Regions from separate parts of the Clostridium estertheticum genome, predicted to be linked through region 2. Evidence: a T-box and tRNA genes for the amino acid it is inferred to sense, from the RefSeq annotation. Region 2 holds a T-box; the other holds one or more tRNA genes.

Region 1 (9,606 bases), 150 kb from region 2:
GAATTACGAAGTTGTACAAGAAGACTCTGCACAGGATGGCATTAAAGAAGCTTCTGTTAATGAAAATCAGGATATAGATGTAGTGGATAATACGACTGATAAAACAGAAGAATAAAGTTCTAAAGTACTTATTTGAATATATTTCAAATAAGTACTTTTTTTGCTTTATAAATAACTAACCTAGTGTATCCCAATGCTTAATTTGGAGAAAAACAGAGGGATATAAAGAAAAAAATAGTATAATCTGTGGAGAAGTAGAATTTTTGTAAACATAGTATCAAATAAATTTGATACAATATATCTTGTCGTTACGAATTAATAGTAACAACAATTTAAGTTTAAAGGCTGCATAGTTTTCTTAATTTAAAATAACATTTTACAAAATAGAAAATATATATTGACAATCAAAGTAATAACAGATATAATAGTAGAAGTCGTCACATGATGACAAAGCAAATTGGTCTTTGAAAATTAAACAGAGAAATAGGTAAAGAAATGAAATAATATTTTATTTTAACCAGTCAATTACTTTAGTAAAAGTAATATTTAGTCGTAAGACTAAAAAGTATGTAATGAGCTTGCTAACCAACTTAACAGTTGGCGCAGATTAATTATTTCAACTAAAAAAGTGTAAACTTTTAAATTGAGAGTTTGATCCTGGCTCAGGACGAACGCTGGCGGCGTGCCTAACACATGCAAGTCGAGCGATGCGATCCTTCGGGGTCAATTAGCGGCGGACGGGTGAGTAACACGTGGGTAACCTGCCTCAAAGAGGGGAATAGCCTCCCGAAAGGGAGATTAATACCGCATAATATGTTTTGATCGCATGATCTTAACATCAAAGGAATTCTTCGGAATTTCACTTTGAGATGGACCCGCGGCGCATTAGCTAGTTGGTGAGGTAAAGGCCCACCAAGGCAACGATGCGTAGCCGACCTGAGAGGGTGATCGGCCACATTGGAACTGAGACACGGTCCAGACTCCTACGGGAGGCAGCAGTGGGGAATATTGCGCAATGGGGGAAACCCTGACGCAGCAACGCCGCGTGAATGATGAAGGCCTTCGGGTTGTAAAGTTCTGTCTTCTGGGACGATAATGACGGTACCAGAGGAGGAAGCCACGGCTAACTACGTGCCAGCAGCCGCGGTAATACGTAGGTGGCAAGCGTTGTCCGGATTTACTGGGCGTAAAGGATGCGTAGGCGGACATTTAAGTCAGATGTGAAATACCCGAGCTTAACTTGGGTGCTGCATTTGAAACTGGGTGTCTAGAGTGCAGGAGAGGTAAGTGGAATTCCTAGTGTAGCGGTGAAATGCGTAGAGATTAGGAAGAACACCAGTGGCGAAGGCGACTTACTGGACTGTAACTGACGCTGAGGCATGAAAGCGTGGGGAGCAAACAGGATTAGATACCCTGGTAGTCCACGCCGTAAACGATGAATACTAGGTGTCGGGGGTCGAACCTCGGTGCCGCCGTTAACACATTAAGTATTCCGCCTGGGGAGTACGATCGCAAGATTAAAACTCAAAGGAATTGACGGGGGCCCGCACAAGCAGCGGAGCATGTGGTTTAATTCGAAGCAACGCGAAGAACCTTACCTAGACTTGACATCCCTTGCATAACTCAGAGATGAGTGAAGTCCTTCGGGACAAGGTGACAGGTGGTGCATGGTTGTCGTCAGCTCGTGTCGTGAGATGTTGGGTTAAGTCCCGCAACGAGCGCAACCCTTATCATTAGTTGCTACCATTAAGTTGAGCACTCTAGTGAGACTGCCCGGGTTAACCGGGAGGAAGGTGGGGATGACGTCAAATCATCATGCCCCTTATGTCTAGGGCTACACACGTGCTACAATGGTGAGTACAAAGAGATGCAAGACCGCAAGGTGGAGCCAAACTCAAAAACTCATCCCAGTTCGGATTGTAGGCTGCAACTCGCCTACATGAAGCCGGAGTTGCTAGTAATCGCGAATCAGCATGTCGCGGTGAATACGTTCCCGGGCCTTGTACACACCGCCCGTCACACCATGAGAGTTGGTAACACCCGAAGTCCGTGAGGTAACCGTAAGGAGCCAGCGGCCGAAGGTGGGATCGATGATTGGGGTGAAGTCGTAACAAGGTAGCCGTAGGAGAACCTGCGGCTGGATCACCTCCTTTCTAGGGAGTAGATGTATTGACTTCGGTCGATGCAATAGAAGAATTTAATTATTCTTCAAAATATCTATTGTAATTACTCGTTCCTATTTCTCTGTTTAATTTTGAGAGACTAATTATATTAACTCTTAGGAGCTAATTAATTAATAGTTTTTCTTAAAATGTTCTTTGAAAATTGCACAGTGTATAAAATTGTTTTAAAAAGATTTAGATCCACGAGAGTGGTTATAGGTTAATTTATTATGATTTCGCAAAATTAATATTAAGAAACAAAATAGTCTATGTAAATAGACAGAATCAAAGGTCAAGCTACAAAGGGCGCATGGCGAATGCCTTGGCACTAGGAGCCGAAGAAGGACGCGTTAAGCTGCGATAAGCTTTGGGTAGGCGCAAATAGCCTGTGATCCAAAGATTTCCGAATGGGGGAACCCACATAGTAACAACTATGTACTGCATACTGAATAAATAGGTATACAGAGGTACACCCGGGGAACTGAAACATCTAAGTACCCGGAGGAAGAGAAAGAAATATCGATTTCCTAAGTAGCGGCGAGCGAAAGGGAATGAGCCCAAACCTAAGTCTTTGACTTAGGGGTTGAGGATAGATCATAAATACTGCAATTCTTTAATTGAAGATAGCTGGAAAGCTGCTCCGCAGAAGGTAATAGGCCTGTAAATGAAAAGGAAGAACAGTCAGATCTAATCCAGAGTACCACGAGACACGTGAAACCTTGTGGGAAGCTGGGAGGACCACCTCCCAAGGCTAAATACTACCTAGTGACCGATAGTGAAGAAGTACCGTGAGGGAAAGGTGAAAAGAACCCCGGAAGGGGAGTGAAATAGAACCTGAAACCGTGTGCCTACAACCGGTCGAAGCACTTTTTATGTGTGACGGCGTGCTTTTTGTAGAACGAGCCAACGAGTTACGATATGTAGCAAGGTTAAGTACTTAAGGTACGGAGCCGAAGGGAAACCGAGTCTGAATAGGGCGTTCTAGTTGCATGTCGTAGACCCGAAACCGGGTGACCTATCCATGGCCAGGATGAAGCGGAAGTAAAATTCCGTGGAGGTCCGAACCACGTTGGTGTTGAAAAACCATGGGATGAGCTGTGGATAGCGGAGAAATTCCAATCGAACTCGGAGATAGCTGGTTCTCCTCGAAATAGCTTTAGGGCTAGCGTCGATTAATTGAGTAATGGAGGTAGAGCACTGAATGGGCTAGGGGCTGACAACAGTTACTGAACCCTATCAAACTCCGAATGCCATATACTTTTATTTCGGCAGTCAGACTGCGAATGATAAGATCCGTAGTCAAAAGGGAAACAGCCCAGACCATCAGCTAAGGTCCCAAAGTGTAAGTTAAGTGGAAAAGGATGTGGGATTTCTAAGACAACTAGGATGTTGGCTCAGAAGCAGCCACTCATTCAAAGAGTGCGTAATAGCTCACTAGTCAAGAGATCCTGCGCCGAAGATGTCCGGGGCTAAAACTTACCACCGAAGCTATGGGTTTACACAATTGTGTAAGCGGTAGAGGAGCTTTCTGTACTGGCTGAAGTCATACCGTAAGGAGTGGTGGACGGTACAGAAGTGAGAATGTTGGCATGAGTAGCGAGAGTTAAGTGAGAATCTTAACGGTCGAAAACCTAAGGTTTCCTGAGGAAGGCTCGTCCTCTCAGGGTTAGTCGGGACCTAAGCCGAGGCCGAAAGGCGTAGGTGATGGACAATCGGTTGATATTCCGATACCACCAATGGACGTTATTAGAAATGGGATGACGCAGGAGGATAAGATGTGCACACTATTGGATGTGTGTCTAAGCATTTAGGCGGAGCAAGCAGGCAAATCCGTTTGCTCTTAACGCTGAGATGTAATGGGGAAGGCAATTTATTGCTGAAGTATCTGATTCCACGCTGCCAAGAAAAGTCTCTATCGAGGATATTGGTGCCCGTACCGCAAACCGACACAGGTAGGTGAGGAGAGAATCCTAAGACCATCGGAAGAATTACTGTTAAGGAACTCGGCAAATTGACCCCGTAACTTCGGGAGAAGGGGTGCCTACGTAAGTAGGTCGCAGAGAATAGGCCCAAGCAACTGTTTAGCAAAAACACAGGTCTCTGCTAAAGCGAAAGCTGATGTATAGGGGCTGACGCCTGCCCGGTGCTGGAAGGTTAAGGGGATTAGTTAGCTGAGAGCTTGCTCTCGGCGAGGCTATGAACTTAAGCCCCAGTAAACGGCGGCCGTAACTATAACGGTCCTAAGGTAGCGAAATTCCTTGTCGGGTAAGTTCCGACCCGCACGAATGGCGTAATGATTTGGGCACTGTCTCAACAGTACATCCGGCGAAATTGTAGTTCCAGTGAAGATGCTGGATACCCGCGATTGGACGGAAAGACCCCGTAGAGCTTTACTGTAGCTTAGCATTGAATTTCGGTATTGTCTGTACAGGATAGGTGGGAGACTACGATACATGGGCGTCAGCCTGTGTGGAGTCATCCTTGGGATACCACCCTGACAGTACTGAGGTTCTAACTGGAGGCCATGAATCTGGTCACAGGACATTGTTAGGTGGGCAGTTTGACTGGGGCGGTCGCCTCCGAAAGAGTAACGGAGGCGCCCAAAGGTTCCCTCAGCGCGGTTGGAAATCGCGCGAAGAGTGCAAAGGCAGAAGGGAGCCTGACTGCGACACTTACAAGTGGAGCAGGGACGAAAGTCGGGCTTAGTGATCCGGTGGTACCTCGTGGGAGGGCCATCGCTCAACGGATAAAAGCTACCTCGGGGATAACAGGCTGATCTCCCCCAAGAGTCCACATCGACGGGGAGGTTTGGCACCTCGATGTCGGCTCGTCGCATCCTGGGGCTGAAGTAGGTCCCAAGGGTTGGGCTGTTCGCCCATTAAAGCGGCACGCGAGCTGGGTTCAGAACGTCGTGAGACAGTTCGGTCCCTATCCGTCGCGGGCGTAGGAAATTTGAAGGGAGCTGTCCTTAGTACGAGAGGACCGGGATGGACAAACCTCTGGTGCACCAGTTGTCACGCCAGTGGCATCGCTGGGTAGCTATGTTTGGAAGGGATAAACGCTGAAAGCATCTAAGCGTGAAGCCCACCCTAAGATGAGATTTCCCATTGTCCACACGTAAGTGTGGTGCAAGTAAGACTCCTGGAAGACCACCAGGTTGATAGGTTAGAGGTGTAAGCATGGTAACATGTTCAGCTGACTAATACTAATAAGTCGAGGGCTTGACCAAGATAACATAAGTAACAATTAATATTAATAATGCGAATACTGTGCAATTTTGAGAGAATATCTCATAAAATGTATTGACAATTTAACTATTGCTTGGTATACTTTTAAAGTAAGGTTAATACCTTATAAATTTGGTGATTATGGCATGAAGGTAACACCCGTTCCCATACCGAACACGAAGGTTAAGCTTCAATGCGCCGATGGTACTGCAGGGGTGACCTTGTGGAAGAGTAGGTTGTCGCCAAATATTCATATGGATCTTTAGCTCAGTTGGTTAGAGCTACCGGCTCATAACCGGTCGGTCTGGGGTTCGAGTCCCTGAAGGTCCACCATATGGGGATATAGCTCAGCTGGGAGAGCACCTGCCTTGCACGCAGGGGGTCAAGGGTTCGATTCCCTTTATCTCCACCAAAAAACAGTCTATATTAGACTGTTTTTTATTTCGTTAAAAATTAGTTGTAAATTAATAAAAATACTCAAATGAAATGTGTAAATGAATAAAAAAGTTTAGAATATGAAGGGAGAACTACATTGTCACTATATAGAATAAAGCAGTTTTACAGATCAATGGTTGCTAAACTTAATGATAAAGATGTAGATTTCCTAAAAACTTATTTAAAAACTTATGAATTGAAGTTATTTAATAAACTACCTACATATGAACAAAAGCATTGCATAAATGTAGCTAGAGATGTAGAAACAAATTGTAACAAAAGAAAATTACAATCAATTAATTTGATAAAAGTAGCATTGTTACATGATATAGGCAAGATATATAGTACAATGAATCCAATAGATAAAGCTATAATGGTTATATTGCATAAAATAACAAATGGAAAAATTAGAGCATTTAACAAATTAAAAAATGTTAATATGTATTATAACCATGGAGAGATAGGTTGTAATTTATTGAAACAATATGGATACGATGATAGATTTTTATTTTTGATAAAAAATCATCATAACAATAGTATAATAGACGATATAGAATTGAATATATTAAAGGAATGTGATAATAAAAATTAAGAAACTAATAATAGTTTCTTTTTTTATAACTATTTATAATAAATTAAAAAAAGTATATATAAATGGAATAATTTATATATTATAAAACATTTTTAAGAACTAGTGAAGAGTGCTAGAATATAATTAAATACATATACTAGGAGGATGAAATGAATTCAAAGGAAAGAAGAGAATATATTAGAAATCTACTAGTTACAAATAATAATACATATAAAGGTCAGTTTCTAGCAGAAAAATTAGGAGTCACAAGGCAGGTTATTGTAAAGGATATAGCAATTATAAGAGCAGAAGGAGTAAACATAATTGCAACTCCAGAAGGTTATTTGATTCCTAGTGAAGAAAATAATTTTGTGCGGAGAGTAATAGCAGTTTCACATGGACGTAATGACATATATAATGAGCTTGAATGTATTGTTAAGTTCGGAGGGGTGGTAGAAGATGTAACAGTAGAGCACCCTTTATATGGCGAAATAAGAGCAATGATTATGATAAAATCGCTTATGGATATCGAAGTATTTACAAAAAAATTTAAAGAATCAAGTGTTCAGCCATTATCATATTTAACTAAAGGTATACATTTGCATACTATAAAGGCGGATAATGAGGAAATTATAGAATCTATTATAAAAGAATTAAAAGAGAAAAATTATTTAATTTCTGATTAGTTTATTTTTGTAATATTGAAGCTCCGCAGGAGATGATTTATTTAATAAGGGGAGATTATTATGGAAAATGTTGCACTTTTAAAATGCGAACAATATGATGTTGATTTAATAGAAAAAAAGTTACGGGAAGGATTTGAATTATTGGGTGGAGATGAATTTTTAAGAAAATTAATACCTAAAGATAGTAAAGTACTTTTGAAACCTAACATGTTAAGTGTTGAAAGCAAGGAGTCACCAGTGGTAACTCATTATGCTGTTTTTGAGGCAGTAATTAGAATTGTTAAGGAATATTCAAATTATGTTAGCTTTGGTGATTCACCAGGTTTTGGTGATTCAAGGAAGGCAGCAGAAAAATCTGGTCTTATGGAAGTTGCAGATAGATATGGGGTTAAATTTGAAGATTTTAAAGAATCAGTGCATGTTAGATTAGATAATTCTATTTTATGTAAATCGTGGAACGTTGCTAAAGCTGCTTATGACGCAGATGTTGTTATAACACTTCCAAAGCTTAAAACACATGCTATGGCTTATTATACAGGGGCTGTAAAAAATCAATTTGGATGCATACCGGGAACGCAGAAGGCAACTTGGCATACAAGAATGCCCGATGCAAATAATTTTTGTAAGATGCTTCTGGATTTGAATACCGCTGTAGGGACTAATTTTGCTATCTTAGACGGTATAATTGCGATGGAAGGTAATGGTCCTAAAAGTGGTCAGGCGTTTAATTTGAATACTTTAATTATGGGACAAAGCTTAACGGCTGTAGATTCCACTGCAGTTAGGATTATAGGTTATGACAACCCATTAGATACACCAGTATTAAAAGAGGCATACGATAGCAATTGGGGAGTAGTGCTTCCAAAAGATATAAACATACTTGGAGAAAAATTAGAGGATATGAAAGCAAAAAACTTTAAACTATGCCGAAAGGGTGGTAATTTTTATTTTATAAACCCAGCTGTAACTAATTTTTTAAGGGGAATGATAGCACCAAATCCAACACTTATTCAAGAAAAATGTATAGGGTGTGGTAGGTGTGCAGAGGTATGTCCAGAGAAGCCAGTGGTGATTACAATGGTTAAAAATGGAGATAAATTAAACCCTAAATGGAATATGAATGAATGCATTAGATGTTTTTGTTGTCAAGAATTATGTCCAGTTGGTGCAATTGAAACAAAATATTCAACTCTAGGAAGATTACTAAAATTAAATAAGAGGTGAATCTTGTGAAAGGGAAAAAAACAATAGTAACTATTATCGTGATAATAGTATTTATTATAATTTTCTTAGGTAACATAGTTAAGCTGGCCATAAACATTCAATGGTTTAAAGAAGTTGGCTATTTATCTGTATATTTTACTAAGATAACATCAATTTTAAAGTTAATGATACCAGTATTTATAGTAAGTTATATATCAATATGGACATATTATAAAATAGTTAAAGGAACTATTTTAAGAAGCAAAAAGGTCGAAGAGGGTAATAAAAATAAAGAAAAGATAAAACGTAGTATTAGTATTCTAATTAATACTATAATTTCTTTTATAATATCTTTTAGTTTTGCATCTAAATATTGGTATACAATATTACAATTTGCGAGTACTACAAAGTTTAATTCTGTAGATCCATTATTTAAAAAAGATATTTCATTTTTTATATTTAAACTTCCATTAATTGAATCACTATATAAGATGTTTATAATTCTTATTGTGTGCTTAATGATAATTACCATAATAACGTATATTATATTAAGGTCAAAGGATTATATAATGTATCCAAGAAGAAGGAATAATTTTTTTGTACTTAAAAAGTTTAAGAATATTAGAAACGTAAGAGGCGAATTAACTAAATTTGCAGGAAGGCAGCTTGCCGCTTTATCTTTAATTGTAATACTCTTAGTGTCTTTAGGATATTTAATTAAATCTTGGGATCTAGTATATTCACAAAATGGAATAGTATTTGGAGCAAGTTATACGGATGTAAATGTAACATTAAGGTTTTATGAGGTAATATCGGTAGTATCTTTAATATCTGCCATAATAACATTTATAAGCATATTAACAAATAAAATAAAACCTATAGTTATATCTTTTGTTGTGATAATTGTTTTAATTATTGGGGAAAATATAACATCAGTTTCAGTTCAAAAATTTGAAGTTCAATCAAACGAAAAAACTCTAGAAAAACCTTATATTCAGTACAATATAGATAGTACAAGAAAAGCTTTTAATATAAATAATATAGATGAAATACCATTTGAGATAAAAAATGATTTAACAAAAGAGGATATTAAAGAAAATAAAGATACCGTTAATAATATAAAAGTAAATTCTTATAAACCGGCGTTAGAATTTTATAATCAATTCCAATATTTAAGGTATTATTATGGATTTAATGATATAGATATTGATAGATATAATATTAATGGAAAATATAATCAAATATTTATAGCACCGAGAGAAGTTAATTTAGAGTCGTTAAAAGGTAATTCAAACACTTGGCAGAATAGACATTTAGTTTAT
Region 2 (9,606 bases):
ATTATACAACGGGTCTTAGTAAGAATAAGACGCTTGCGACCTTCGTTCAAGCCGAATTAATAAAAGCAACACAGGCTAAAGATAGAGGGATACAAGTAGGAAGTACTACAATATTAAATAAGACAAGTTGTCCTTCAATAGTAACATATCTGGGTTTCTTATCCAATCCAGCTGAACAGTCATTGCTTATAAGTGCACAGTATCAAAATAATGCTGCAAAAGCTATAGCTAATGGTTTAATGAATTATGCTGGCTTTGCAAATACTGATACTACTTATGACAATACCTTAAAAATATCTTCAATACCAGATATAACAGGTAGTGTAACAGTAGGGGGTACATATACATTACCCAAAACTGTAACGGCAATTATGAGTAATGGTTCAAAACAAACGGTTAGTGTGTCATGGCTTAAATCAGTTGCTACAAGTGTTGTAGGATCCACTACCTACTATGGAACTGTGGTTGGAGCAGTTATTAATGCAAAGGCTGATATTACTGTAAAAGCAGCACCTACTACGTCAAAGTACAAGGTAGTTTTAGATCCAGGTCATGGAGGATATGATTCTGGAGCAGTAGGACCAACAGGCGTTATGGAAAAAACCGTAAATCTTGCCATTGCTTTAAAAGTGGGAGCGGTATTAACGAAAAATAATGTTGAGACAATATACACAAGAAATAGTGACAAAGTAAGCTGGACAAGCAATGTTACACAGAACCTTCAAGCAATATGTGATATTTCTAATAATGCTAAACCAAATTATTTTGTAAGTATTCATGCGAATAGTGCCGATGCTGTATCAGCTAGCGGCACTGAAACTTATACTTATGCGGGGAGCGCAGCTTCATCAAAACTTGCACAAGCAATTCAGACTAATATAGTGAATGCAACTGGATCAACAGATAGGGGAATTAGAACTGCAAATTATTATGTTATAAAAAATACGGATGCTACAGCTGTACTTGTAGAAACTGGATTTATTTCTAATTCAGCACAAGAAAAACTATTAAATAACGCAGCATACCAAACTAAAGTAGCTAATGCAATAGCAAAAGGTATTCTTAATACTTTAGGAATAACAAGCATAACTTATTAATTATTATTTAAATGCTTAAAGTAAAATCACAAAAAACAACCTCAATAGTAAAATACTATTGAGGTTGTTTTTGTGATTAATATTATATAAGTTTAAAATTTATTATATATCTAGTAAATTCTTTTTATAGTTAGAATAACAGAATCTAAGTTCTTCGATTTGTGCATCTAATTGTATTTGTAATGTAGAAAGTTCCTTGTAATTTTCAATGTTTGAAGCTTCGTTTATCTTAGTAAATAGACTAGTTTTAGAATAAGTATCTTTCATAAGAGCATGTCTTAGATCATTAACTTTTTGCCAATTTGCTAAGTCTAAATCTAAAGCTTTTTCAGCAGTGTGAATCATTTTACACTTTCTAATTTCTTCTGCATAATTGTTTAACAATCTATTGTTTATTTCAGTAACCCATCTAGATGTTATTGCCATTCTAAAACTATTTATTATGCTAGTAGTAAATACACCGCCAGTTTTAAGAATTTCAAGTTTAGTTGGAAATTCGTCTAGTGAACTAACATTTTCATAAACAGTTTTAGGTGCTTTACCAAAGTAATCTGCACGCTGCGCTTCAGTATAGTATTCAAATACATCTTCTTCACTTCTGTAAGCTCTATCTTTTTCTAAATAATCTGCGTCGTCTCCTGGTGCTTTAGATAATTCTTTCAAAAGATCATCTTCTGATTTATTATTTTTGATTGCGTATACTATACCATCAAGCATACCCATGTATAAAGTAGATAAAGCAAGGTAAGTATTAGTATGTGGGCATGGAGCGCGAAGTTCAAACCTTGTAGCAAGTGGATTATCAAGATCTCTTATTAATGCGAGTAGTATAGATCTATTTCTAGATGGAACATCAACGCTGTGACCAAGTGATGTTACTATACATATAGGAGCCTCAAAACCAACTTTTAATCTTCTTAAAGAATCATTTGTTGAAGAAACAAATGGGTTTATTACTTCATAATTTTTAAGTACACCCATTACTGAAGCATAACCTAAAGTACTTAGGAAGTGGTTGTTATCGGAATTGAATAAGTTAACTCTCTTTCCACTCTTTAATTTTACAGCGATTCCAATATGAGTATGTTCACCACTGCCGGCTACATCATGAACAGGTTTTGCTAAAAAGTTAACATCTAAACCGTTAATTCTGAATGTTTCTTTTACTAAATTTCTAATGAATAACTCATTATCTGCACATTGAAGAGCATCAGAGTATTTCCAATCTATTTCAAGTTGTTCCATAATATGTGTAAGAGAACCAGCTTCACCTATTTGAGCTTTTACTCCGCCAACTTCTTTATGTCCCATTTCAGGTTCGAAACCATATTCTTGCATTAATAGAAGAGTTTGTTCAAGGGCTGTTCTAACGTTTCCTTTAGTTTTACTCCAATATTGCTCTTTTAGTACTTGAGATGTAGAAAGTTCTTCTATATCAGCCTTATCATTAGGAGTTTTTACCCAAAATTCTAACTCAGTAGCAGATGTGAGCATTAAATTATCAATATCTTTATATTCAAAATCAAAAGAACTTAAAGCAGATGGATTTTCTTTAAGTAAATCAAGAAGAGTTGTTTTAAAAGTTTCAACAGATCTCTTTAGGATTGATCTTGAATCTACTGGAATTTTATCATGTAATAATGTACATGGAACTTTTAAGGTACCTATTGGTAGTTGTGTTTCAGGGTCAATATTTTCATAATTATAATCAATGTACCAATTACAGTCAGCATCTGCAAGCATATCCAATTTAGCATTGTTTAGAGTTGCGATACCTGGCAATACTACAGATGAACCATCAGTTTGAATAACACCATTTGAGAAACCACTGATATCATCCAAAAATATTTTCATTGGAATTCTCTCATCAGTGTCATTACCCGATAAGTCAATACCAACAAGGGAAACGAATTTCACCTCAGAGTGTGCAAGTAGGATGTCTTTAATGTCCTTTTCAGAATGTTTTTCTTTAGGGATTACATAAATTAATTTTTTCAAAATAATAGTCCTCCTTTAAATATATATTTAATTGACATTTTAATTAATAGAATTTTTAATAAAAATGTTTAAATTGTTTGTGATAATTTGAATACACATAGGTATGTAAAATGCATATTAATACATAACTAAATTATAGTAGTAAATAAAATGATTTTATTACAAAAATGAATTTGTGTCAATACAAAACATCAAGAATTTTAATTAATTACGAAATAATGATAGTATTTTGCAAGTTGATGAAAACGTAAATTCATTAAATAAACAAATTTTAAAAGCATTTATATTTTTGTATTCATTTTTAACTAATATTATATCACATATATCTAGGGAAATGTGCGAAATGAATAATCATAGCAGTTATTGCAAGCATTGTATAATAATACTTAACAAATATTGAGGCTTTTATTTTTTAATATGGATCAAAAGATTTAAATAAGTAGTTTTTGAGCATATTAATTGTAAGAAAATTCAAAAACAAATTGACAACAAAAATCCATTATAATATAATGGTAAGAAGTTATATTAATTATGACTAATTAAAAGCTTTGATTAGGAAAAGTATTTAAGCAAGTAACTTAAAGAGAGTGGGGAAAGGTGAAAACCCATAGTGAAGGTTTAAAGAAAATCACCTATGAGCTGAGAGCTGAAAGTTTAGTAAGCTTATCCGTATTTCTGCGTTAAAGAATAAGGTATAATTGTACTTGACTTTATATTTGTGTTATAGGTGGTTTAGCGAATTTAACTTCGCCCTATTAAATAGGGCGGAGTTTTTATATTTAAAAATGTAGTTTCAATTAATATCTAATAAAGGTAAAAACAATTAAGATGAAAAGTTCTACATGTCTAATTGGTTATTATCAAATAAAATTGAAAAAGGAGTTTTATTATGTATAAAAAAATTGATCCTTCTAAAAACTTTATGGACATAGAAAATGATGTACTTAAGCTTTGGAAAGAAAAAGATATCATTCAAAAGAATTTTGACTTAAATAAAGAGGGAAAGACCTTTACTTTCTATGATGGTCCACCAACAGCAAATGGTAAACCACATATAGGTCACGTTTTAACTAGAGTTATGAAGGATTTAATACCAAGATATAAGGTAATGAAGGGATATAATGTTCCAAGAAAAGCTGGATGGGATACTCATGGATTACCAGTAGAACTTGAAATAGAAAAGAAACTTGGAATCGACGGCAAGCCAGGCATAGAAGCATACGGAGTAGAAAAATTCGTTGAAGAATGTAAGGCTAGTGTTTTTAGTTACGTTAATATGTGGAAAGAAATGTCTGAGAGAGTAGGATATTGGGTTGATATGGATAACCCTTATGTAACTTATCATAATGATTATATTGAATCAGTTTGGTGGGCATTAAAACAAATGTGGGATAAAGATCTATTATACAAAGGTCATAAGGTAATGCCTTATTGCCCGAGATGTGGAACTTCTTTATCTTCTCATGAAGTAGCTCAAGGATATAAAGATGTAAAAGAAATGTCAGCATACGTAAAATTCAAAGTGAAAAATGAAGATAAATACATACTTGTATGGACTACGACTCCTTGGACACTTCCAAGTAATGTAGCACTTGCAGTTAATAAAAAATATGATTATGTTGAAGCTGTCCAAGAAGGTGAAACTTTAATACTCTCAAGAGATTTATTAAGTAAACTCGAGGGAGAGTATGAAGTAGTACGTGAATTTAAAGGAGAAGCTTTACTGGGCCTTGAATATGAGCAAATGTTTGATTTCTATACACCAAAAGAAAAAGCTTTCTATGTAGTTCATGGAGATTTTGTAACTCTTTCTGATGGTACAGGGATAGTTCATATTGCACCAGCATATGGTGAAGATGATAACTTACTTGGTAAGAAATATGACTTGCCACTTATTAACTTAGTTGACGTGGAAGGTAAGTTTGTTGACTGTGTTACTCCATGGAAAGGCATTTTTGTTAAAGATGCAGATGCTAAGATATTAGAATACTTAAAAGAAAATAATGTTTTATATAAAGCAGAGAAATTTGAACATTCATATCCACATTGTTGGAGATGTGATACACCACTTTTATATTATCCAAGAGAAAGCTGGTTTGTAAGAATGTCTTCTATGAGAGACAAACTTATAGAAAATAACAATAAGGTCAATTGGATGCCAGACAACGTACGAACAGGGAGAATGGGTAAATTCCTTGAAGGCGTTATAGATTGGAGTATAAGTAGAACAAGGTATTGGGGAACTCCACTTCCAATATGGGAATGCGAATGCGGACATCGTGAACTTATAGGAAGCATAGCGGAACTTAATGAGAAAGGAATAGATGTACCTGGCGGAATAGAACTTCATAAACCATATATAGATAATGTTCACTTAAAGTGTCCTGAATGCGGAAAAACTATGACTAGGGTAGAAGAAGTCATAGATTGTTGGTTTGATTCAGGATCAATGCCATTTGCTCAACATCACTATCCATTTGAAAACAAAGAAGTATTTGAAGCTAATTTCCCAGCTCAATTTATTTCAGAGGCAGTGGATCAAACAAGAGGATGGTTCTATACATTACTTGCAATATCTACTACTGTATTTGATACAAACCCATTTGAAAACTGTATAGTACTAGGCCATGTATTAGATAAAAACGGACTTAAAATGTCTAAACATAAGGGTAATGTGTTAAGTCCATTTACGATTCTCGAAAATCAAGGCGCAGATGCTCTTAGATGGTATTTCTATACAGCTAGTGCACCATGGTTACCATCAAGATTTTATGAGGGTGCAGTTATAGATGCACAAAGAAAGTTCATAGGAACACTTTGGAATGTATACTCATTCTACATTTTATATGCTGATATTGATAATTTTGACCCTACTAAATATGAAAGCTTTGAATCAGTTAATATTATGGACAAATGGATGATGTCAAAATTAAATTCATTAGTGAAAGATATAGATGAGCACTTAACTAACTATAGAATAACTCAAGGAGCACTTGAACTAGAAGACTTTATTGAGGAACTTTCTAATTGGTATGTAAGACGTAATAGATCAAGATACTGGGTAGAGTCACTTACAGAGGATAAGATAGGCGCTTATATGACGCTATATAGAGTTATCACAACTTTTGCAAAAATATCTGCACCATTTATACCGTTTATAACAGAAGAACTATATCAGAATTTAGTAGTTGCTTTTGACAAAAAAGCGCCAGAAAGTATCCATTTATGTGCTTGGCCTGAATATAGAGAAGATCAAGTAGATAAGGCATTAGAAGAAGAAATGGATGTGGCTTATAGAACTGTTAAATTAGGAAGAAGTGCACGAAATGCTGCTAATATAAAAAATAGACAGCCACTTTCTAAGATGCTTGTTAGTTCTAAATCTCTTCCAGAGTATTATGGACAGATAGTTAAAGAAGAACTTAACATTAAAGAAGTAGAGCTAGGAGCTGATATTTCTAAATATGTTAAATTTGAAATTAAACCTAATTTACCAGTACTTGGAAAACCATATGGCAGATTAATACCTGGTATAAAAAAAGCTATTGGCGCAATGAACCAAATGGAACTTGCTCAAACTATAAATAAGGGTAATGTAGTTACTATCGATGTAAATGGAACTGAAATAGAATTAGATAGTGAGAAATTACTTGTTACAATGCAAGGACTTGAAGGATATGCTTTTGCTGGCGAAGGCGAAATGGGAGTAGTATTAATAACTCACATAACTGATGAGCTTAAAGAAGAAGGAAACGTACGTGAAATCTTAAGCAAAATTCAAAACATGAGAAAAGAAAGTGGTTTTGAAGTTGCTGATAAGATTACAATATACGTATCTGGAAATGAAATGCTTCAAAATGTAATAGCTAAATTTGAAGATCAAATTAAAAAAGATACTTTATCTGTGGAAATTCTATATAACAAAGATAGAGAATACAAGACGGTAAAGATAAATGGTGAGGACTTACAATTAGATTTAGTTAAGTTATAATTAATAATAGCAAAAGGGAGTATGTGACGAGTGCCACATACTCCCTTTTTATTAGCTGTAAAATTTGGATATAATCTATAAAATTAGGAAATAAATAAGATAAGGTTACGATTAAGGAATATATTAACTGGCAATAATAAAAAGTATAGGTTAAGATTACTGTATTGGGACATACTTTAGTGTAAGTTCGTATTATAGCTTGAAATGAAAGGGTTTTATAAGTATAATGATAAGATAAGAAAATAGTAGGAGTTGAAAAATATGGCTGCTTCAATAAAAGATGTTGCAAGAGAGGCGGGAGTTTCTATTGCAACAGTATCAAGAGTATTAAACGACATAGATGTTGTAAATGAAGACACCAAGAAAAAGGTAAAAGACGCTATAAAAAAATTATCATATAGGCCGAACATAGTTGCAAGAAGTTTAAAAACACAAAAATCTAGTACAATAGGAATAATTATACCGGATATATCCAATCAGTTTTACCCTGAAATAGTTAGGGGTTGCGAGGATGTAGCTAATATTTATAATTATAATATTATGCTTTGTAATGCAGATTTAGACGTAGAAAAAGAAATGGAATCTTTAAGAATACTTAAAGAGAAAATGATAGATGGAGTTATATATATGAGTAATTCCATAGGGAATAATGTAATAGAATTAATAAAAGAATTAGAAATGCCAGTGGTTCTTGTAGAGACAGCAGATGAACAGGGTATATTCCCTAGTGTTGCTATTGATAATGTAATGGCAGCAGCGGATGCAGTAAAATATTTGGCAAATAAGGGAAATAAAAATATTGCATACGTAGGGACTTCTATAGAAAAAGTAAATGCATTATCTCAAAGATATACAGGCTATACAAAAGGACTTTCAGATATGGGAATAACTCTTAATAAAGATTTAGTTTATCATGGTGGAGTTAAGGCTAGAGACGGGTATACAGGAATTAATGTTATATTAGATACAGGTGCCCAGGTGGATGCTGTATTCTGTGCTAGTGATGAAATAGCTATGGGAGTAGTAAATGCATTAAGAGATAAATCTATTAATGTCCCAGAAAAGATAGATGTCATGGGTTTTGATGATATTTATTCAGCTTCAACATTTTATCCAAAGCTTACCACCGTATCTCAACCAATGTATGATATGGGTTCTGTTGGTATGAGAATGCTTATAAAATCTATAAACAATTTAGTAGTTGAAGAAAAACATTTTGTATTACCTTATAGAATAGTGGAGAGAGATTCTTGTAAATAAATATAAGTCTTATTAAAACTACTTTAGTTTTAGTAAGACTTTTTACATTTTTAATAAATTGGAGGTAATAAACCTTGAATATTAATGATAAAGTAGAAAAAATATTCTCATATTTACTCAGTATTAAAAATATGAATCAAAAAACTATAAGAAATATAAATGAATATGAAAAAGTATATTGGGAAAAAGAACTCCAAGATATTAGTGGATGTACTTTTAATATTGATGATAATAAAGATTATTGGTTAAGTATAGATGAGAGGGCAGAAAAATTATATAATCAATTTCAAAAAACATATTTACAATTAGAAAAAAACAGTGAAGACCTAGAGATAATTTGGTCAAATGGATTACTAAGTTGGGAAAAAGAGGATAAAAAAATAATTCATCCTATCTTTACTACTAAAATGGAGATAAAATTTGATTCAAAGAAAAAGAGATTCACTTTAAAACCATATAATAATCAAACAAATGTGGAACTTGAATTTTTAAATGAGTATTTGGAGGTAAATCTAGATAGTTTACTAAAAATTAGAAATAAAGCAAAAGATATGGCTTTAGATGTAAGAAATATTAAAATAGCTTCAAAAATATTTGAAGAGTTAGCTATGCTTTTAAATTCTTATACTAAGGATGTCTATATTGATGAGCTAAGTAGTGATTCTGATATATTAACTAAAACTAATATACAATTTTATAATGCACCTTGCATAATACTTCGAAAGGTTGACACAAGACTTTGGAATATGGAATTAAATGACGTGTTATCACAAGTAAGAGCAGGATACCATATTCCTAAAACTGTAGAGGCCCTTGTCTCGGAAGAGGAAATAACGCAAGACGATCAGACTTTTAATGAATGGAAGGAAGTAGGAGAAGACGTATTATTTCCACTACCTGCAAATGAAGAGCAAATGGAAATAACTAAAAAACTTTCTGAAAACTTTGGCATAGTTATACAGGGGCCACCAGGTACTGGTAAAAGCCATTCTATTGCTAATTTAATATGTCATCTTTTGGCTCATGGCAAAAGGGTATTAGTGACAAGTCAAACAGATAGGGCACTAAGGGTATTGTCTAATAAAATACCAGAAGAGGTTAGAGCATTATGCATTAGCATACTAGGAAATGATACTAAGTCTCTGGAAGAATTGGATGAGTCTGTTAGAAAAATAACAGAAAGTTTATCTATGGACACTAAAGAATTGCGTAAGGAAATAAAACTTTTAAAATATAAACACAATAATTGTGTTGAGTCGC

Evidence for each region. A T-box is a leader RNA that pairs with one kind of tRNA and senses whether it is charged. The one in region 2 lies ahead of ileS (isoleucine--tRNA ligase), so its partner is inferred to be a tRNA-Ile.
Region 1: it encodes a tRNA-Ile, which carries the amino acid that the T-box ahead of ileS (isoleucine--tRNA ligase) is inferred to sense. The anticodon was not compared.

Annotation. Positions count from the first base shown of each region.
Region 1 covers NZ_CP015756.1:8,641-18,246, forward strand. The annotation lists gene gyrA (DNA gyrase subunit A) at 1-115, shown strand, start outside; rRNA gene A7L45_RS00040 (16S ribosomal RNA) at 640-2,153, shown strand; rRNA gene A7L45_RS00045 (23S ribosomal RNA) at 2,453-5,391, shown strand; rRNA gene rrf (5S ribosomal RNA) at 5,521-5,637, shown strand; tRNA gene A7L45_RS00055 (tRNA-Ile) at 5,646-5,722, shown strand; tRNA gene A7L45_RS00060 (tRNA-Ala) at 5,726-5,801, shown strand; gene A7L45_RS00065 (HD domain-containing protein) at 5,922-6,416, shown strand; gene A7L45_RS00070 (transcription repressor NadR) at 6,566-7,081, shown strand; gene A7L45_RS00075 (DUF362 domain-containing protein) at 7,142-8,305, shown strand; gene A7L45_RS00080 (UPF0182 family protein) at 8,311-9,606, shown strand, end outside.
Region 2 covers NZ_CP015756.1:163,493-173,098, forward strand. The annotation lists gene A7L45_RS00785 (N-acetylmuramoyl-L-alanine amidase) at 1-1,097, shown strand, start outside; gene A7L45_RS00790 (type I glutamate--ammonia ligase) at 1,200-3,098, opposite strand; T-box leader at 3,635-3,853, shown strand; gene ileS (isoleucine--tRNA ligase) at 3,985-7,086, shown strand; gene A7L45_RS00800 (LacI family DNA-binding transcriptional regulator) at 7,348-8,346, shown strand; gene A7L45_RS00805 (AAA domain-containing protein) at 8,421-9,606, shown strand, end outside.